DNA from 3 places in the Streptomyces sp. NPDC059816 genome. Region 1 is predicted to be linked to each of the others. Evidence: riboswitches for the same ligand, from Rfam matches in the RefSeq annotation. Region 1 holds a riboswitch; each other region holds the start of a gene.

Region 1 (6,748 bases):
CGTCGTGAGCGGGGGGTGTACCTGCTGGCGGAGGCGGCCGAGAGGCTGGCCGGCGCCGCGGCCCAGCAGAACCGTCGGGGCAGGATGCATGACGCGCTCGCGCACTGCCGTGACGTCCTCGGGGTGCCCGTGTACTTCGGGGTGTACCGCGATGGCGAGATCGAACTCGCCGCGGTGGCCGACAGTCCCGCGCATCCCGCGATCGAGGAGTGGGTGGACTTCCGCGAGACCGGGCACGCCCACGCGCTGGGTCAGTGCCTGCTGTCGCAGCTCGGTGAGAAGGCCCGCCGCGACCACCTGCACCGGCACCCCGTCCGGTACGTGACCCCGTACTCCGTGCGGGACGAGGAGACCTTCCTGCGGCGGCTCGCGGCCGTCGACCGCATGCAGCCGGTGCTGGAGCACCAGGAGTACGCGCTCGGGACGGTCTGCGCGGCGATGCCCCTCATGGCCGGCAGCACGGCCATGGCCATCGGCTTCTCGCTGCCCGCGCACCAGGAGGACCGACTGCTGCCGACGTTGGCGCGGTTGGAGCGCGAGGTCGGAAAGCTACTAGGGACACTCGGCTTCTCTATCAGCATCTGAAAACTCACTCCTTGTGATCTGTCGTGTACTTTAAGCAAGATGCCATGAGTGTCAGGGGGCTGATTCCTGGCCAGTCGACGCCACACGACGGGGTAGCCAATGCGCGAGTCGGTACAGGCAGAAGTCATGATGAGCTTTCTCGTGTCCGAGGAACTCACCTTCCGCATTCCCGTGGAGTTGCGTTACGACAGTGCCGATCCCTATGCCGTGCGGCTGACCTTCCACCTCCCCGGCGATGCGCCCGTGAGCTGGACGTTCGGCCGAGAGCTGCTGGTCGACGGGGTCGCCGAGCCCTGCGGGGACGGGGACGTGCACATCGCCCCGGACGATCCGGAGATCCTCAGCGATGTGTTGATCACGCTTCAGGTGGGTGTCGAACAGGCCGTCTTCCGCGCGGGGGTGGCGCCGCTGATCGCCTTCCTCGACCGCACGGACAAGATCGTTCCACTGGGCCAGGAACGGGCGATGGCCGGATTCGACTCCCTGTTGGACCAGGCGCTCGACCGCATCCTGGCGGAGGAACAGAGCGCGGGTTGACGTCCCGTCAACGTGGCGGCCGAACCATCCCCCGGGGGTGTCCCCCGGTGAGCACCCGCACCCGTCCCGGACGGTTCAGCCGCCCGTACGCGCCTTGCGACGGCGGCCCCGGCCCCCGGGCGACGGGACGGTACGCGCGGGAGCGGCGCCCGTTCCCGGGCGGTCCGCGGCCACCACCAGCGTGGCCAACGCCGTCGTGACCGGTACGGACGCCACCAGGCCGATCGACCCGACCAGCGTCCGGACGATCTCCTCGGCGACCAACTCGCTGTTGGCCACCGTGCCCACGGAACTCTGCGCGATCGAGAACAGCAGCAGCAACGGCAGCGCCGCACCCGCATAGGCCAGGACCAGGGTGTTGACCACCGAGGCGATGTGGTCCCGCCCGATGCGGATGCCCGCGCGGTACAGCGCGCGGCGACTCATCGTCGGATCGGCCTGGTGCAACTCCCAGACCGCCGAGGTCTGGGTGACGGTCACGTCGTCCAGCACGCCGAGCGAGCCGATGATCACCCCGGCCAGCAACAGACCGCTCATGTCGATCCCCGGGTACAGCCCGTGGATCAGCCCGGTGTTGTCGTCGGTGTCCCCGGTGAGCGAGGCCCAGCCGATGAACAGGGAACCCAACACCCCGATCAGCAGCAGTGACACCAGCGTGCCGAGCACGGCCACCGAGGTGCGGGCGGACAGCCCGTGGCACATGTACAAGGCGATCAGCATGATCGCGCTCGCCCCGACCACCGCGACGACCAGCGGATTTGAGCCCTGGAGGATCGCGGGCAAGATGAAGAACGTCAGGATCAGGAAGCTCACCGCGAGGGCCACCAGGGCCATCAGCCCGCGCAGCCGGCCGACGAGGACCACGGCGAGCGCGAATAGTCCGGCCAACAACACCATCGGAAGGCGACGGTTGGTGTCCGCGACCGAGTACTGGAGGTCCCGCGGCGCGTCGGGGGCGTAGGCGACGATCACCTTCTGCCCCTGCTCCAGCTTCCGCGAGGCATCGGGCTGCACGATCTCGGTGAACGTCCGTCCCTGGTGCGGACCCGTGGTGACCTCGACGGTGGCCTTGCCGCAGTCGCCGGTCGACCGCTGCTGCGCCTGACTTCCCTCAGCGGTCGAGGTGTCCCCGGTCGGCGGGACGGCGCCCGCGTTGACGGACTTGCAGTCGACCCGGTCGACCCGGGTGACCGTCGCCTGCTCGGTCTGCCGGTCGAAGCCGACGCCCGTGCGCTCGTGGGTGGGGGCGCCGCCCGGCCACAGGACGACCAGCCCCACGACGACGGCCGTGGCGAAGGGGATGAGCACGGCGGCGATGATCCGGCGCAACCTCGCCGAGACGGGCGCAGCCGGACCGTGGGAGTGAGAATGCCCGTGGCCCCCGTGGCCCCCGTGGCCCCCGTGGCCCCCGTGGCCTCCCCCGCCTCCCCCCTGGCTGCCGTGGCCGTCCGGACCGTGGCCGTGGCCGTGGGCGGTCGACTCCGGGGCCGTCGCGGGGGACGGCGACCAGGGCTGTCCGGCGGGCGGGACGGGAGGCTGCGGCGTGGTGGTCACCGCCCGATCATCGCAAGAACGGGCGGGGCCCACTGTTCAGCACGCCAGACATGACGCTAGCGTGGGGGCACCTTTGCACACGCGGGAGCTCGGAGCACCGGGCTGAGAGGGCGCTGACCTCCGTACCCGGACCTGCTCGTCGCTTCACGCGGACGGGTGCTCCGGCGGAGAACCGCTGCGTCGACCGCTGAACCTGTTACCGGGTAATGCCGGCGTAGGGAGTAGGTCTCATGACCATCAAGGACGCACGCACGCCTGCCGTGACCGCGACCGACCCCACCGATCCCTCCGGGTCCACGGACGACGCGCGGGTCCCCACCGGGGAGACCGGCGAGCCGGCGGACCCCGGGCCGACCGCCGGCTGGCACAAGGCGTACGTCGAGGGCCCCCGCCCCGACCTGCGCGTGCCGGTCCGTCAGGTCCACCTCACCAACGGCGGGTCGGTCACCCTGTACGACACCTCCGGCCCGTACACCGATCCGCACGCCGACACCGACGTCCGCCGCGGCTTGGCGCCGCTGCGGGAGAACTGGATCGTTGCGCGCGGCGACACCGAGGAGTACGCGGGACGCCCGGTCCGCCCCGAGGACGACGGGCTCAAGCACACCTCGCCGCGCGGGGGGCTGCGCAACCTCGACGCGGTGTTCCCGGGGCGCCCCCGCCAGCCCCGACGGGGCCGCGACGGGAAGCACGTCACCCAGCTCGCCTACGCGCGCCGCGGCGAGGTCACGCCCGAGATGGAGTTCGTGGCGCTCCGCGAGAACGTCGAACCCGAGGTCGTACGGGCCGAGATCGCCGCCGGCCGGGCGGTGCTGCCCGCGAACGTGAACCACCCGGAGATCGAGCCGATGATCATCGGCAAGCGGTTCCTGGTGAAGGTCAACGCCAACATCGGCAACTCCGCCGTCACCTCCTCCATCGAGGAGGAGGTGGACAAGATGACCTGGGCCACCCGCTGGGGCGCCGACACCGTCATGGACCTGTCCACCGGCCGCAACATCCACACCACCCGGGAGTGGGTGCTGCGCAACTCCCCCGTGCCGATCGGAACGGTGCCGCTCTACCAGGCGTTGGAGAAGGTGGACGGCCGGGCGGAGGAACTGACCTGGGAGATCTACAAGGACACGGTCATCGAGCAGGCCGAGCAGGGCGTGGACTACATGACCGTCCACGCGGGCGTCCGGCTGCCGTACGTACCGCTCACGGCGCGCCGCAAGACCGGCATCGTGTCGCGTGGCGGGTCGATCATGGCCGCGTGGTGCCTGGCGCACCACAAGGAGTCCTTCCTGTACGAGAACTTCGAGGAACTGTGCGAGATCCTCGCCGCCTACGACGTCACGTACTCCCTGGGCGACGGGCTGCGCCCCGGTTCCATCGCGGACGCCAACGACGAGGCGCAGTTCGCGGAGTTGCGCACCCTCGGTGAACTGAACCGGATCGCCAAGGGATTCGACGTCCAGACCATGATCGAGGGCCCCGGACACGTGCCGATGCACAAGATCAAGGAGAACATCGACCTCCAGCAGGAGATCTGCGAGGAGGCCCCGTTCTACACCCTGGGCCCCCTGACCACCGACATCGCGCCCGCCTACGACCACATCACCTCCGGGATCGGCGCCGCCATGATCGCCTGGTGGGGCACCGCGATGCTCTGTTACGTCACGCCCAAGGAGCACCTGGGCCTGCCCAACCGTGACGACGTGAAGACCGGGGTCATCACGTACAAGATCGCCGCCCATGCCGCGGACCTGGCCAAGGGGCATCCCGGTGCCCAGGAGTGGGACGACGCGCTCTCCGACGCCCGCTTCGAGTTCCGCTGGGAGGACCAGTTCAACCTGGCCCTCGACCCCGACACGGCACGGTCCTTCCATGACGAGACCCTGCCCGCGGAACCCGCGAAGACGGCGCACTTCTGTTCCATGTGCGGGCCTAAGTTCTGCTCGATGAAGATCAGCCAGAGCATCAACGAGCGGTTCGGCGGCGACGCCGCCGAGAACGCCTCAGCTCAGGAGGTCGCCGAGGGGATGCTCCAGAAGTCCAAGGAGTTCGCGGCCTCGGGCAACCGGGTCTACCTCCCGTTGGCGTAGCGGGCGAGGCCGGGCCGACGTGCGGTGGGTCTGCGCGGGCGATCCGCGCGGACCCGCCGGACGCGTCCCCGCGTGCGCCGGGCTATTCCGGCGGGTGTTCGGGCCCGCCGAAGTCCGGGCTGCTGAAGTCCGGGCTCGAATAGCTGGGGCGCGGCCCCGTCGCGCCCCGGTCGGGGCTGCTGAACCCCGGCCGGTGGTAGCCGAGGTGCGGCATCCGACCGGAGGTGCCGGCACCCGCCGGGGTTGCCGGGCCGTACGTCCCGCCGGTCCCGGCAGCCCCGGCGTCGGGTTTTGGGGCGTTCGCCAGGGCGTTGCGGAGGAAGGGCACGATGCCGTGCTCCACCAGGGCGTCGCGCCACGCCGCGCGGGCCAGTTCGACCCGTTCGTCGATCTCGCGCCGCGGGGCGGCCCGCAGCGCCGTCGCGTTGTTGCGCAGTGCGGCGAACAGCAGTCCGGCCGCGGCGACGAGGATCGCGGCGGCGGTGATCGCGCCGAAGACCCAGCCCGTGGCGAGCAGGGTCCGGCCGATCGCCAGCCCGGGGCTGAGCGCCCGTAGGGCGTAGCCGACGAGCAGGAAGATCACTGCGGCGGACCCGGCGAGCACCGGGGCGAGCACCGCGAGGACGGCCAGGACGCCGGCGCCCGTGGGCTCAGGTGCGCCGTCGCCCGTGGTGCGCGGGGCGGTGGCACGTGCCTCGGTGCGGACCGTGACGTAGGCGTCGTACTCGGTGGTGGCCGCGGCAGTGATCAGGGCCCGGGCTTCGAGGGCCCTGCTGCGCAGCTGTTCGGTGTTCAACCGGTGGCTGACGGGCCCCAGTTCGGGATGGTGCGCGGTGGTGCGCAGCGCCTCGTCGAGGATCCGCTCGTACTCGGTGCGGTCCTCGCTCGACAACTGCCGCGGAACGCTGTTCATCTGCATCCCCCGATGCTCCGTAGGGAGTGCGGCTCACATGGTTGAGAGCCGTCGGGCAGAAACGGAGGGGAGCCTGCTACGGATGGGCCATGGTAGGGCCGGCACGGCGCACGGTGACAGGGGATTTCCGAAAATGGTGCCCCGGTGCCGCAAGATCCTCCGTTTCCGCGATCGCCCGCGGAACGTTCAGTCGTGCAGGGGGAGTTGCTGGACCAGCAGCTTTCCCGCCATGGTCACGCCGCCGTCCATGGCGATCGCGAGTCCGTCGGCGTAGACGTGCGGTCCGTGCACCACCGGGCCGCGGCTGTCGTCGTCGTCCTCGGAGCCGACCTCCCCGAGCAGGTAGGGGATGGGGCTGTGGCCGTGCACGACGCGGGAGCCGCCGTAGGCGGAGAGGAGTTCCCGGGCGGCTTGCGGTCCGCCTTCGTCGCGGAAGGCGAAGCGCTTGGTGAACTTCCGGAACAGGTCCCAGCACTCGTCGGCGTCGTTGCGCGTCAGGGTTTCCCGCACCGTGTCGTTCACGGCCTCGATGGAGTCGCCGTAGTCGAGGTAGGCGGTGGTGTCCGAGTGCAGGAGCAGGTGGCCGTCCTCCTCCACCATGGCGTCGAGCCGGGACATCCACTGGAGGTGGTGGTCCTGGAGGCGGTCCATGTCGGCCTTCTGGCCGCCGTTGAGCAGCCAGGCCGCTTGGAAGGTGGCGGTGCCCGCACCGGAGTTGACCGGTGTGTCGGCGAAGCGGCGGGCGCCGATGAGGAGCAGTTCGTGGTTGCCCATGAGGGCCTTGCAGTAGCCCCCGGCGGCGGCGGCCTCGGCGGACAGCTTCATGACCAGGTCGATCACGCCGATGCCGTCGGGGCCGCGGTCGGTGAAGTCGCCGAGGAACCAGAGCCGGGTGGTGCCCGCGGACCAGTTGCCTTCGGTGTCGATCAGGCCCTGCTCGTGCAGCGCGGCGACCAGTTCGTCCAGGTAGCCGTGCACGTCGCCCACCACGTACAGCGGGCCGGGCCCGTCCGGGGTGGGGGGCGCGGGGGCCGGGGCGGGGGACCCGTCCGGTGTCGGGAGGGCATCGCCC
Region 2 (6,748 bases), on a different contig from region 1:
CCCCACCCACGGCAGTACCGAGGAACTGAGCGGTTCCCGAGCAGGCCGGGCCCCGCACCAGACGGCGTCGCAGATGCCACAGGAGCCCATGCCCAGCGCACCGGAACCGCCCGCCGCACCGCAGAAGAAGAGCGCGGGACGTGACCTGGGCGCGGCCATAGGGGTCGGGCTGGGGCTCGCCGCGGTGATCGTCGCCTCGCTGTTCGTGGTGAAGGCGGTCTTCGTCGGCGTCATTGTCGTCGCGGTCGTCGTCGGGCTGTGGGAACTCACCAGCCGTCTCAAGGAACGCAAGGACATCGACGCCCCGCTGGTCCCGCTCGCGGTGGGCGGGGCCGCCATAGTCGTCGCCGGCTACGCGCGCGGTACCGACGGGGCCTGGGTGGCGATGGCGCTGACCGCGCTGACCGTTCTCGTGTGGCGGATGTCGCGGCCTCCGGACGGTTATCTGAAGGACGTCACGGCAGGGGTGTTCGCCGCCTTCTACGTGCCGTTCCTGGCGACCTTCGTGGCCCTGCTGCTCACCGCCGACGACGGTGCCTGGCGGGTGCTGACCTTCCTGGTGCTGACGGTCGTCAGCGACACGGGGGCCTACGCGATCGGCTGGCGGTTCGGCACCCACAAGCTGGCGCCGCGGATCAGCCCCGGCAAGACCCGTGAGGGACTGTTCGGCGCGATCGGCTTCGCGATGGTCGCCGGCGCCCTGTGCATGGAGTTCCTGATCGACGGGGGCACCTGGTGGCAGGGGCTGCTGCTGGGGCTCGCGGTCGCCGTCAGCGCCACGCTGGGGGACCTCGGTGAGTCCATGATCAAGCGGGACCTCGGCATCAAGGACATGGGCACGTTGCTGCCCGGCCACGGCGGCATCATGGACCGACTCGACTCGCTCCTGCCGACGGCCCCGGTGGTCTGGCTGCTGATGGTGATCTTCGTGGGGTCCGGCTGATCGGGCTCCGTGCAGGACGCGGGCGTTTCGACCTGCGCGTACGACGGTGAGGGCCGGTTGTCCACGGGACGACCGGCCCTCACCGTTTCCCTTCGCCAGCTGCGTGCGCGAGGGTTCAGCGCTTCTTGGTCCGCCGCCGTTGCGGGGGCGTCCGGGGCCCCCGGTGGAGCTGGCAGCGGGAGTAGCCGACCATCGCCGGGTTCCTGCACGGTTTCCCCGTAGTGGTCTGCGTCGATCCGCACCTGATCTGGTAGCCCACCCTGTTCCTCCCCTGTTCGCTCCGCAGTTCGAACGACCGATGGGGGAGCCGGTGTTGCAGTGGTCCCGTCCCGTAGGATTGGTCGTAGCTGGCTATGGAGTGTGGGTGGACATACTTTCGGCGAGAGGGAAGTGCCTTCATGTAGCCTAGAGTTTTAGGTGGTTCAGTAGACCTAAATGCATGAAGGGTGGCCCGCAGGATGGCAACGGACACGGCGACCGACTGGGACATCGCCGTCGGTGACGTCCTCAAGCGCGTCGAGCTGCACGAGCGCTACGGAGGGCGTCGGCAGGGCGGGATCGGGCCCTCCCGGGTGTCCGCCAACGTCTTCTGCTTCACGGACCCGGTGAAGGGCCACAAGCACGGCTACTTCGACGGCTGGGGCGACGACGGCTGTTACCACTACGCCGGCGAGGGCCAACTCGGCGACCAGAAGATGACCCAGGGCAACCTGGCCATCCTGAAGCACCAGGGCGAGGGCCGGGCCCTGCGCCTCTTCAAGGGCCTCGGCTCGGGCATGTGCCAGTACCTCGGGGAGTTCGTGCTGCCCGAGGAGCGGCCCTGGTACCGCACCGAGGCGCCGGAGACGAACGACGGACCGGTCCGCAGCGTCATCATGTTCCGCTTGCAGCCGCTCACGGCGGCCCCGCCCGCCGGCTCCCAGCTTCCGCACACCCCCGAGGACAGCCCCCGGGTGGAGACGCTGGAGGTGGAGGCGCAGTACACCGAGCGCATGTGGGTCGAGCCCTCCCGCGAACCGTACGAGGCCGAACGGGCCGAGGCGAAGCTGGTCCTGGGGTACGCCGACCACCTCCGGCTGCTGGGCCACGAGACGACGCGGCACCGCATCGCACCGACCGGCGTCGCGAAGTGGCTACTGACCGACCTCTACGACGTCACGGCCAACCGGCTCTACGAGGCCAAGGGCTCGGTCGGGCGGAGCGCCGTCCGGATGGCCGTCGGGCAACTCCTGGACTACGCCCGCTTCCTCCCCGAGCCGGAGCTGGCGCTGTTGGTGCCCTCCCGCCCGGAGGACGACCTGCTCGACCTGTGCGCCGGGCTGAAGATCGTCGTCGTCTGGCCGGAAGGAGACGGATACGCGTCCACCGACGCGGCCTGACCGCGGGCACCGGCGGTGCCCCACCACACGAAGCAGGCCACCCGCGGCGCCTGGTAACGAAGCGGGTGGCCCGTGCTCACCGTCCTCGGAGGAACAGGAGCAGTCCAAGTATGTCCGAAAACCCGGAGGGGCGAGCAGCCCTGCTCGCACGGGCCGCGATGTTCGGCAGCGCGCTGTCGGCCGGCGTGGTCCTCGTCCTCGCCGGCGGCGCGACGCCGGTGGAGGCATCGGCCTACGTCGCCCCCTTCCTGATGTTCCTGCACCGCGGCGCCCCCGTGCCCGGAGCACGCGGCGCCGCCCGCCGGCAGCTGCCGCGCGCAGGCGGGCCCCCGTCACCGGAATCGGCCCGGGAGTAGCGAACGACGGGCCCGTCCGTGCGGGCGGGCCCGTCCGGTGCGCGGTGCCGCTGTGACTCGCGGCACCGTGCCCGGCTCCCCGTCGCCGCCGACACGGGCCGTCGCACGGTGCCCCCGGCGGCGACCACCAGCGCGAACGCGACGGACACCGGGTCGCCCGCAGTCGACGGGGGTGGCGGGTGCCGGCCACCGCCGCCGGCGACGCACCCGGGCCACGGGCTCGCGTCTGCGACACTGGAGGCACCATGCCCAAGCCCGGAGAACTCACTTTCGTCGCCCCGCGCGGAGCCAAGAAGCCCCCGCGGCACCTCGCCGACCTCTCGCCCGCCGAGCGCAAGGAAGCCGTCGCCGCCATCGGCGAGAAACCGTTCCGCGCCAAGCAGCTCTCGCAGCACTACTTCGCGCGGTACGTCCACGACCCCGCCCAGTGGACGGACATCCCGGCCGGCGCGCGCGACAGGTTGCAGGAGGCCCTGCTCCCGGACCTCATGTCCGTGGTGCGGCACATCAGCTGCGACGACGACACCACCCGCAAGACGCTGTGGCGCCTGTTCGACGGCACCCTCGTGGAGTCGGTGCTGATGCGGTACCCGGACCGGGTCACCATGTGCATCAGCTCCCAGGCCGGCTGCGGAATGAACTGCCCCTTCTGCGCCACCGGCCAGGCGGGGCTGGACCGCAACCTGTCGACGGCCGAGATCGTGCACCAGATCGTGGACGGCATGCGCGCGCTGCGGGACGGGGAGATCCCCGGCGGCCCGGCGCGCCTGTCGAACATCGTGTTCATGGGCATGGGCGAGCCGCTGGCCAACTACAACCGCGTCGTGGGGGCGATCCGTCGCCTCACCGACCCGGAGCCGGACGGCCTCGGCCTGTCCCAGCGCGGGATCACGGTGTCGACGGTCGGGCTCGTCCCCGCGATCCGCCGGTTCACCGACGAGGGCTTCAAGTGCCGGCTCGCGATCTCCCTGCACGCGCCCGACGACGAGCTGCGCGACACCCTCGTCCCGGTCAACACGCGCTGGAAGGTCCGGGAGGTCCTCGACGCGGGCTGGGAGTACACCGAGCGCTCCGGTCGGCGACTGTCCATCGAGTACGCCCTGATCCGGGACATCAACGACCAGGCGTGGCGCGGTGACCTGCTCGGGCGACTGCTCAAGAACAAGCGGGTGCACGTCAACCTCATCCCGCTCAACCCGACGCCCGGCTCCAAGTGGACCGCGTCCCGTCCCGAGGACGAGAAGGCGTTCGTGGAGGCCATCGCGGCGCACGGGGTGGCGGTCACCGTCCGGGACACCCGGGGCCAGGAGATCGACGGGGCCTGTGGACAGCTGGCGGCATCCGAACGCTAGAGCGGTACTCTTGTCCCGAACGCCCGCATAGCGTCCTGTGCGCAGCGAGCGGTTCGAGCCATTCGCAGCACCTTCACGACAGACAACTGCATTTTCCGACAGGGGAGCGCCACAGCGCTGAGAGTGCGGCAGCCGGGTCACACCGGCGGGCCGCAGACCCTCTGAACCTCGCCCGGGTCATTCCGGGTAGGAAGTTCGGTCACCACTCAAGCTGTTGCGCCCTGCCCGCGCTCCCGCCCCGGGGGCCGCGGGCGGGGCCGCGTCTCTTCCTGGTCCGCTCCAGGAGGAACAACCACGTGAGCACCACCAAGAAGGCCACCGCCGTCGCCCTCGCGGCCGGGCTGGGCCTCGTCACCCTCTCCGGCTGCGCCGAGAGCGGCGACGACGGGCACGGCAGCGGGTCCAAGACGGTCACCCTGGTCAGCCACAGCTCCTTCGCCGCCTCCGAAGAGGTGCTGGAGGAGTTCGAGAAGGAGTCCGGTTACACGCTCAAGGTCCTGGAGGACGGGGACGCGGGCGTGGCCGTCAACAAGGCCATCCTGACCAAGGGCAACCCGCAGGGCGACGTGTTCTTCGGCATCGACAACACCCTGCTCTCCCGCGGCCTCGACAACGAGCTCTTCACGCCCTACGAGGCGACGGGCGCGGACAGCGTCCGGCTCCCGAAGCGGCCGCTGCTCGACAAGCAGGACCGGGTCACCCTCGTCGACACCGGCGAGATATGCGTCAACTACGACAAGAAGTACTTCGCGGACAAGGGCGTGACCCCGCCGGAGACCTTCGATGACCTGGTGAAGCCGGCGTACAAGAACCTCCTCGTGGTGGAGAACCCGGCCACCTCCTCGCCCGGCCTCGGCTTCCTCATGGGCACCGTCGCCCAGCAGGGCGGCGCCGCGTGGCCCGACTACTGGAAGAAGCTGAAGGACAACGGCGTCAAGGTCGTGGACGGCTGGGACCAGGCGTACAACGAGGAGTTCTCCGGCTCCGCCGGCGGCAAGAAGGCCGGCGGCGACCGTCCGCTCGTCGTCTCGTACGCCTCCTCCCCGCCCGTCGAGGCGATCTACTCCGACCCCAAGCCCGCCGAGGCGCCGACCGGCGTCTCCACCGGCACCTGCTTCCAGCAGGCGGAGTACGCGGGCCTGCTCGCGGGTGCGAAGAACCCGGAGGGCGGCAAGGCCCTGCTGGACTTCCTGAGCGAGCGCACCTTCCAGGCGGACATGCCGCTGAACATGTTCGTGGACCCGGTGCACAAGGACGTCAAGGTCCCCGCGGACTTCGCCCGGTACGCGGTCGAGGTGCCCTCGCCGCTGACGATGGACCCGCAGCGGATCGCCGACCACCGTGACCAGTGGGTCAAGCAGTGGACCTCGCTCGTAGTGAAGTAGGCCGCGCGGCCGACGGCCCCCGCCCCGGTGACCCGTCCGGGTCGGGCGCGGCGGCCGGCACGGGCCCCGGGCGCACCGACGCCGCCGGGCCCGCGGCCCCGCGCACCCGGTCGGACCGCCGGGGCGCGCTGCTGCGCTGCGCGCTGATGGCGCTGCCGGTGGTGTTCTTCGCGGTGTTCTTCGCCTACCCGGTGACCGCGATCGTGGCCCGCGGGCTGCGGCCGGAGGGCGTCTGGCAACTCGGGGCGATCGGGGAGGTCCTGGCCCGCCCGGAGATCCGCGAGGTGCTGTGGTTCACCACCTGGCAGGCCCTCGCCTCGACGGCGGGGACCCTGCTGATCGCGCTGCCCGGTGCCTACGTCTTCGCCCGGTTCGCCTTCCCCGGCAAGCAACTGCTGCGGGCCGTGGTCACCGTGCCCTTCGTGCTGCCCACCGTCGTCGCCGGCTCGGCGTTCCTCGCCCTCCTCGGCCGCGGCGGTCTGCTGGACCGGGCGGCCGGCGTACGGCTCGACACCACCGTGTGGGCGATCCTGCTGGCGCACGTCTTCTTCAACTACGCGGTCGTGGTGCGCACCGTGGGCGGACTCTGGGCCCAACTCGACCCGCGGCAGGAGGAAGCCGCCCGGGTGCTCGGCGCCTCCCGGTTCGCCGCCTGGCGGACGGTGACCCTGCCCGCGCTGCGGCCCGCCGTCGCGGGAGCCACACTGATGGTGTTCCTGTTCACCTTCACCTCCTTCGGCGTGGTCCAGATCCTCGGCGGCCCCGCGTTCTCCACCCTGGAAGTGGAGATCTACCGGCAGACCTCCCAGATCTTCGACCTCTCCAGCGCCGCCGTGCTCACCCTCGTGCAGTTCGTCGCCGTCGGCCTGATCCTCGCCGTCCACGCCTGGAGCGTGCGCCGCCGGGAGCACGGGCTGCGGCTGGTCGACCCCTCGGTCACCGCACGCCGCCCGCGCGGTGCGGGGCAGTGGGCCCTGCTCGCCGGGGTGCTGGCCACCGTCGCCGCGCTGATCGTGCTGCCCCTCGGGGTGCTGGTGGCCCGCTCCTTCCAGGACACCGAAGGGGCCTTCACCCTCACCTACTACCGGTCGCTCACCTCCGCCGAGGGCGGTGCGTTCCTCGTGCCGCCCATCAACGCCATCGGCAACTCCCTGCTGTACGCGCTCGCCGCCACCGCCATCGCCCTGGTCATCGGGGGGCTCGCCGCCGCCGCACTGACCCGGCGCGCGGGGCGCCTGGTGCGCGGCTTCGACGCGCTGCTCATGCTGCCGCTCGGGGTGTCCGCGGTCACCGTCGGCTTCGGGTTCCTGATCACCCTGGACGAGCCGCCGCT
Region 3 (6,748 bases), on a different contig from region 1:
GCGTCAGCGTGACCGTGTCGCCCTCGGCGACCTCGGACCGCGCCCGGGGGAACTGCTGCGCCACCTCGCCCGCCGGCACCTTGGCGGTGACCCGCTCCGGCGCGATCTCCGACTTCAGCCCGAGCTCCGCCAACGCCTCCTGCGCCTGCCCGAGGCTCTTCCCGCCCAGCTCGGGCACCTCCACCGGGGCGCCCCTGCTCAGGATGATCGCGACGGCCGAACCCGCCCGGCGCTCCGTACCCGCAGCGGGGTCGGTGCTGATCACCTCGCCCCGCGGGACGGTGGTGTCGAACGCGTCGGTGACCATCCCCGGCTCCAGCCCGGCGGCCGTGATCTCCTTGCGCGCCACGGCCAACGTGCGGTCCGTCACATCGGGCACCCGCACGGTCTGCGGCCCCAGCGACACCGTCAGCCCGACGCTGCCGTTGCCGCGGATGCGGGACCCGACGGTCGGGTCGGTGGCGATCACCGTGCCGCGCCGGTTGGTGTCGCTGTACTCCCGCCGGACGTCCCCGACGTCCAGCCCCGCGTCGGTGAGCCGCTCCCGGGCGTCCGCCTCGGTCTGGGTGAGCAGCGCGGGGACCTTCGTGAACTGTCCGGAGTTGATGTACCAGACGCCGATCCCGGCCAGCAGGACCAGCAGCAGGGCCCCGAGCCCGGCCACCGCACGGCGCGGCGGCCGACCGGTGAGCAGGCCCCCGAACCGGGACCGCACGGGTACGGGACGCCCCAGCAGCGCGGTGCGCTGGACGTCGTCCGGGCCGCCGCCGATGGCGTCCTCGTTCACCGGCAGCGGGCGGGGTATGCCGAGCGCCCGGGGGATGACACTGGTCCGGTCCTCGGCGCTGTCGTGCGCCGCGTCGTCGGCCCCCGGCGGGACCGCGTCGAGCTGCGCCTCGGTGAGGGCGGCCCGGGTCGACCGGAGCGCCGCGAGCAGCGCCACCGCGTCGCGCGGGCGCAGCCGGGGGTCGCGGGCCGTCGCCGCGGCGACCAGCTCGTCCAGCTCCACGGCCGTCCCGGGGACCGTCGCCGAAGGGGCCGGGACGTCCTCGTTGACGTGCCGGTAGAGGACCTGCGCCGTGGTGTCGCCGGTGTGGGGCTTGCCGCCGGTCAGCATCTCGTAGAGCACGATCCCGCAGGCGTACACGTCCACCCGGGTGTCCGCCGCACCGTCCTCGATCTGCTCCGGCGCGAGGTACGCCACCGTCCCGAGCACCGGACCGGTCGAACCGGTCCGGGAGTCCACCGAGCGGACCAGACCGAAGTCGGCCACCTTGACCCGGCCGTCATCGCCGATCAGGACGTTCTCCGGCTTCATGTCCCGGTGGACCAGACCCGCCCGGTGCGCCGCGCCGAGGGCGGCCAGCACCGACTCCAGGACGTCCAGGGCGGCCCGTGGGCACAGCGCGACCCGCTCCCGCAGCACGTCCCGCAGCGTGCAGCCGGGCACGTACTCCATCGCGAGGTACACGTAGGCGCCCTGGGCGCCCTGGTCGAAGACGCCGACCACGTTCGGGTGCGAGAGCCGGGCCACCGACTTCGCCTCGCGGATGAAGCGCTCCACGAAGCCCGCGTCCACCGCGAGGGCGGGGTGCATCACCTTCAGGGCGACCACCCGGTCCAGCCGGGTGTCCAGGGCGCGGTACACCGTGGCCATGCCGCCGGTGGCGATCCTCGCGTCCACCCGGTAGCGGGCGTCCAGCACGTGCCCGAGCAGCGGGTCCTGAAGCGAATTGTCCACGGAGGCAGTCTAAGAGCCGGCGCGCCGGGGGCGTGCCGACCCGGGGGCCCGCGCCCCCGGACGGCCCGTGCCCCGTAGGGGGTCAGAACGCGGGGCGCTCCGGGTCCAGCCGGGCCTGCCCCGCGGCGGGCGAACTGGCCTGTGCGAAGAAGCGCCGGGGGATGCGCCCGGCGCGATGGGCGAGGCGCCCGGCCTCCACGGCGTGCCGCACGGCCTCGGCCATCAGCACCGGCACCCGGGCCCGGGTCACCGCTGAGGCGAGCATCACCCCCGCACAGCCCAGCTCCATGGCCAGCGCCACGTCCGAGGCCGTCCCGGCCCCCGCGTCCAGGATGACCGGGACCCCCGCCCGCTCCACGATCAACTCGAAGTTGTGCGGATTGCGGATGCCCAACCCGGAGCCGATGGGCGAGCCCAGCGGCATCACCGCAGCGCACCCCACGTCCTCCAGCTTGCGCGCCAGGACGGGATCGTCATTGGTGTACGGCAGGACGGTGAAACCGTCGTCGACGAGGATCTCGGCGGCGTCCAGCAACTCGACGGGATCGGGCAGCAGGGTCCGCTCGTCGGCGATGACCTCCAGCTTGACCAGATCGGTGCCGAGCGCCTCCCGGGCCAGCCGCGCGGTGAGCACCGCCTCCCCGGCGGTGAAGCAGCCCGCGGTGTTGGGCAGCACCCGGATGCCGAGCCGGTCCAGCACGGAGAGCACCGAGCCGGCGGTCGTCGGATCGACCCGCCGCATCGCGACGGTGGTCAGCTCGGTGCCGGAGGCGACCAGCGAGCGTTCCAGCACGTCGAGGCTGGGGGCGCCGCCGGTGCCCATGATCAGCCGGGAGCCGTAGCTCCGGCCGCCGAGGACGAAGGGGTCGTCGGCCACGTCAGCCTCCCTGGACCGCGGTGAGGACCTCGACGCGGTCGCCGTCCGCGAGCACGATCCGCGGCCAGCCCGTGCGCGGGACGACGGTCTCGTTGAGGGCGGCGGCCACTCCGCCGGGCGCGGTGGTGAGCACGGCGACGAGGTCGTCGAGGGTCGTCCCGGGGCTGACGTCCCGGTGCTCGCCGTTGAGGGTGACGCTCAGGGTCGTGGACCCGGGGGCGGGTGACGCGCTCATACGGGCTGCTCCTGGGGGAGGCGGGTGAACCGGAGGGGGGTGAAGGGGCGTGCGTCGTCCGGCAGTTCACCGTGCACCAGGGCGTGGGCCAGGACGTCCCCGGTGACGGGGGTGAGCAGCACGCCGTTGCGGTGGTGGCCGGTGGCCAGCAGCAGCCCGTCCAGTGCGGTGGGGCCGAGCAGGGGGGCGTTGTCGGGCGAGCCGGGCCGCAGCCCCGCACGGGTCTCGACGAGCGGTAGCTCGGTGATGCCGGGGACCAGTTCGTGGGCGTCCCGCAGCAGTTCGTACACGCCGCCCGCGGTGACGGTGGTGTCCCAGCCGAGTTCCTCGCTGGTGGCCCCGAGGACCAGCTCACCGTCCTCGCGCGGCACCAGGTACACCTGTCCGCCGCGCACCACCGCCCGCACGGTCCGACTCAGGAACGGGCCGAAGCCGGGCGGCACCCTCAGCCGCAGGATCTGCCCCTTGACGGGCCGTACCGGTGGCACGACCTCGTCGGGGACCCCCGCGAGCCGTCCGCTGAGGCTGCCCGCGGCGAGGACGACCTGCCCGGCCGCCAGCTCGGTGCCGTCGGCGAGCAGGACGCCCGAGGCCCGTTCCCTGCGGATGACCAGGCGTTCGACCCGCTGCCGGTGGAAGACCACGCCGGCCGACGCACAGGCGGTGACCAGGGCCGCGGCCAGTCGCCGCGGGTCGATCTGGTGGTCGTCGTCCACCCGCAGCCCGCCGCGCACGCCCGGGGCCAGCATCGGTTCGAGCCGCCGGCACTCCCGACCGTTGAGCCACTGGGGCGTCAGCCCCGCCGCGGTCTGCACGGCGTGCAACTCCCGTAGCTGGGACCGGTCGTCGGCGTCGAGGGCGACGGCGAGGGTGCCGCAGCGCCGGTAGCCGAGGTCCGCCCCGGTGACCCCGGACAGTTCGGCGGCGAACGCCGGATAGGCACGGGCCGAGGCGGTGTTGAGGGCGAGGAGCTGCTCCTCGCCGGGGTGCAGTTCGGTGACCGCGGCGAGCATCCCGGCCGCCACCTGTGCGGCGCCGCCGCCCGGCGCGGGGTCCACCAGCGCGGTGCTCAGACCGCGCCCGGCGGCCCGCCAGGCCGTCACCAGACCGATGATCCCGCCGCCCACCACCAGGACGTCCGCTGAACGAGACATGGGTGCTCCGCTCCTCCCTTCGCCGGCATGACCCGGATCAGGTTCGTACGGTCGGAGGCCGGTCAGCCTCCCTCTCAGCCCGGTGCGTCCGGGCTCCCGCGAGTTACGTTGGCCACCCTAACCCGATGCCCCGCACCCCAGTAAGGGAGTCGTGTCCCGTGCCCGACCAGCCGCACCAGCCCGATCGACCGGCCGCACCGGCCGCGCCCTCGCTCGACGGACGGGTCCTGGTACCCGTGGCCGACCAGGCGCCCGGCCAGGTCGGCACCCGCACCCGCTTCGCCTACCACGAGCGCGGCGGCGTGGTCTGGGCCGACTACGCGGGCGGCGAGGTGGTCCGCGGCCACCTCGTCGGCACCCGCACCGGGGACCGGCTGGACTTCCGGTACGTCCAACTGCGCATCGACGGAACGACCGCATCCGGACATTGCGCGTCCCGGGTGGTCGCCCTGCCGGACGGGCGGGTGCGGCTGCTGGAGACCTGGGAGTGGGAGTCCCGCGAGGGGCGGGGAACGAGCGTGGTGGAGGAGGCACCGCAAGAGACACCGCCCGAGCCGGGACCGACCGCCGACTGAGCCGGCGTCCGGGTGTCTAGGGTGACGACCGGGGACAGCCGGATGCCGGCCGACGGCCCCACCACCCGACGAGGCGGACGAGGCGGACGAGGGCGACATGCCAGAAGAGACAACCGAGACAGCCGAGACAGCCAAGGCACCCGAAACGACCGAGGCGACCGAGGCGACGGAGACGGGCGCGGCGGGCCGGACGGCCGCGACGGCCGAAGCGGGCAGCGCGGCCGACCGGCCACCGGGCGTCGTCATCGCGGGCGCGGGCATGGCCGGGGTGCAGACCGCGGTGGCCCTGCGCGAACAGGGCTTCGCCGGACCGGTCGTCCTGATCGGAGCCGAACCCCACCAGCCCTACGACCGGCCGCCGTTGTCCAAGGCCGTGCTCCTGGGCAAGGCCGAGGACTCCGCTTTCGACGTGGACTTCGGGGCGCTCGGCATCGACCTGCGGCTCGGCTTGGAGGTCACCGGCGTCCGCCCCGACGACCACGAACTGGACACCGAGGCCGGGCCCGTCCCGTACGACACGCTGGTCATCGCGACCGGCGCCGAACCGATCCGGTTGCCGGGCGCGGACGGCGTTCCCGGCGTGCACCTGCTGCGCACCCTGGACGACGCCGAGCGGTTGCGTCCGGTGCTCGCCGACCAACACGACGTCGTGGTGGTGGGCGCCGGCTGGATCGGCGCCGAGTTCGCGACGGCCGCTCGTGAGGCGGGCTGCGCGGTGACCGTGGTGGAGGCCGCCGACCGGCCGCTCGCGGGCGCCCTGCCCGCCGAGGTCGCCGCCCCCATGACCGACTGGTACGCGGAGGCCGGGGCCACCCTGCGCACCCGGGCGCGCGTGGTCCGCGTGCAGCCGGGCGAAGTGGTCCTGGACGACGGCAACGTGCTGCCCGCCGGCGCGGTGGTGGTGGGCATCGGCGCCCGCCCCGCCACCGACTGGCTCGCCGGCTCCGGGATCGCACTCGGCGCGCACCGGGAAGTGCTCGCCGACGACCACCTGCGGACCTCGGTGCCCGACGTCTACGCGGTCGGCGACTGCGCCTCCTTCCCCTCCGCCCGGTACGGCGAACGCCTGCTGGTGCACCACTGGGACAACGCGCTCCAGGGCCCGCGCACGGTCGCCGCCGGCATCGTCGGCGAGGTGCCCGCCGTGTACGACCCGGTGCCGTACTTCTGGTCCGAGCAGTTCGGGCGCTTCGTGCAGTACGCGGGCCACCACGAAGGCGCCGACGCGGTGGTGTGGCGCGGGGAGCCCTCCGGTGCCGCCTGGTCGGTGTGCTGGCTGCGCGGCGGGCGGCTGGTGGCGCTGCTGGCCGTGGGCCGCCCCCGTGACCTCGCCCAGGGCCGCAAGCTGATCGAGTCCGGCGCGGTGCTCGACACCGGGCTGCTGGTGGACCCCGCGCGCCCCCTGAAGTCGGCCGTCCGCTGACCCGTCGGGGCGGGCCGCCGGTGGGGCCGACCGGCCCCACCGGCAGCGGGCCGCTTTTCCGATGTCAGAAGGAAGTGGCAGGCTGGGGTACGTGACCGAGATTGACGCAAAGATTGATGCTCTCGTCCCCGCCTGGCTGACCCTCCCGGACATCGCCGAGCGGTTCGGCGTGGAGGTGACCCGTGTTCGGCAGCTCGTCAAGGAGGGCCAGCTGATCGCGGTGCGCCGCGGCGAGAACAGGGCCCTGCACGTACCCGCGGCCTTCATCGACGACGACAAGGTCGTCAAGGGCCTGAGCGGCACCTTGACGCTCCTGCGGGACGACGGCTTCACGGACGAAGAGACGCTCGAATGGCTCTTCACCCCCGACCCCAGCCTGCCGGGCACGCCCGCCCAGGCCCTGAGTGAGAACCGCGGTACGGAGGTGAAGCGCCGCGCGCAGGCGCTCGCCGTCTGAGCCGCGCACCCGCCGCCGACTGAGCGGCCGACGCCGCCGGTGCGCGGACCCGAGGTGGTCCGCGCACCGCACTCACCTGCGCGGTACACCGTGCTCCCTCCGTACGCCCACCTGCGGTGCGCTGTTCGGTGGGGGTGCGCGGTGGCTTCGCGCAGTTCCCCGCGCCCCTGATCGGGCGCGTCTCGCTCGGCGTGCGCTGTCCTGCGCGGACCGCCCACGCACCACCGCACCGTCCACGGGGGGACCAGTACCGCCATGGCAGATTCCATTCCCACGCGCCGCGCCC

What was found. Region 1 has a riboswitch for thiamine pyrophosphate ahead of thiC (phosphomethylpyrimidine synthase ThiC). Riboswitches for the same ligand answer to the same signal wherever they lie in the genome.
Region 2: it holds a riboswitch for thiamine pyrophosphate, as region 1 does, so the genes downstream of both, ACFV88_RS17000 (thiamine ABC transporter substrate binding subunit) here and thiC (phosphomethylpyrimidine synthase ThiC) in region 1, are expected to answer to the same signal.
Region 3: it holds a riboswitch for thiamine pyrophosphate, as region 1 does, so the genes downstream of both, thiO (glycine oxidase ThiO) here and thiC (phosphomethylpyrimidine synthase ThiC) in region 1, are expected to answer to the same signal.

Annotation. Positions count from the first base shown of each region.
Region 1 is NZ_JBHWIQ010000001.1:530,624-537,371, reverse strand. It holds gene ACFV88_RS02550 (IclR family transcriptional regulator) at 1-585, shown strand, start outside; gene ACFV88_RS02545 (SsgA family sporulation/cell division regulator) at 685-1,122, shown strand; gene ACFV88_RS02540 (YibE/F family protein) at 1,198-2,676, opposite strand; TPP riboswitch at 2,748-2,914, shown strand; gene thiC (phosphomethylpyrimidine synthase ThiC) at 2,907-4,763, shown strand; gene ACFV88_RS02530 (hypothetical protein) at 4,846-5,682, opposite strand; gene ACFV88_RS02525 (metallophosphoesterase) at 5,863-6,748, opposite strand, start outside.
Region 2 is NZ_JBHWIQ010000011.1:156,101-162,848, forward strand. It holds gene ACFV88_RS16980 (phosphatidate cytidylyltransferase) at 1-943, shown strand, start outside; gene ACFV88_RS16985 (restriction endonuclease) at 1,402-2,322, shown strand; gene ACFV88_RS16990 (hypothetical protein) at 2,433-2,678, shown strand; gene rlmN (23S rRNA (adenine(2503)-C(2))-methyltransferase RlmN) at 2,924-4,030, shown strand; TPP riboswitch at 4,121-4,241, shown strand; gene ACFV88_RS17000 (thiamine ABC transporter substrate binding subunit) at 4,327-5,415, shown strand; gene ACFV88_RS17005 (ABC transporter permease) at 5,562-6,748, shown strand, end outside.
Region 3 is NZ_JBHWIQ010000002.1:265,957-272,704, reverse strand. It holds gene pknB (Stk1 family PASTA domain-containing Ser/Thr kinase) at 1-1,741, opposite strand, end outside; gene ACFV88_RS03795 (thiazole synthase) at 1,824-2,618, opposite strand; gene thiS (sulfur carrier protein ThiS) at 2,620-2,853, opposite strand; gene thiO (glycine oxidase ThiO) at 2,850-4,007, opposite strand; TPP riboswitch at 4,004-4,117, opposite strand; gene ACFV88_RS03780 (hypothetical protein) at 4,166-4,582, shown strand; gene ACFV88_RS03775 (NAD(P)/FAD-dependent oxidoreductase) at 4,842-6,005, shown strand; gene ACFV88_RS03770 (Rv2175c family DNA-binding protein) at 6,097-6,462, shown strand; gene thiE (thiamine phosphate synthase) at 6,718-6,748, shown strand, end outside.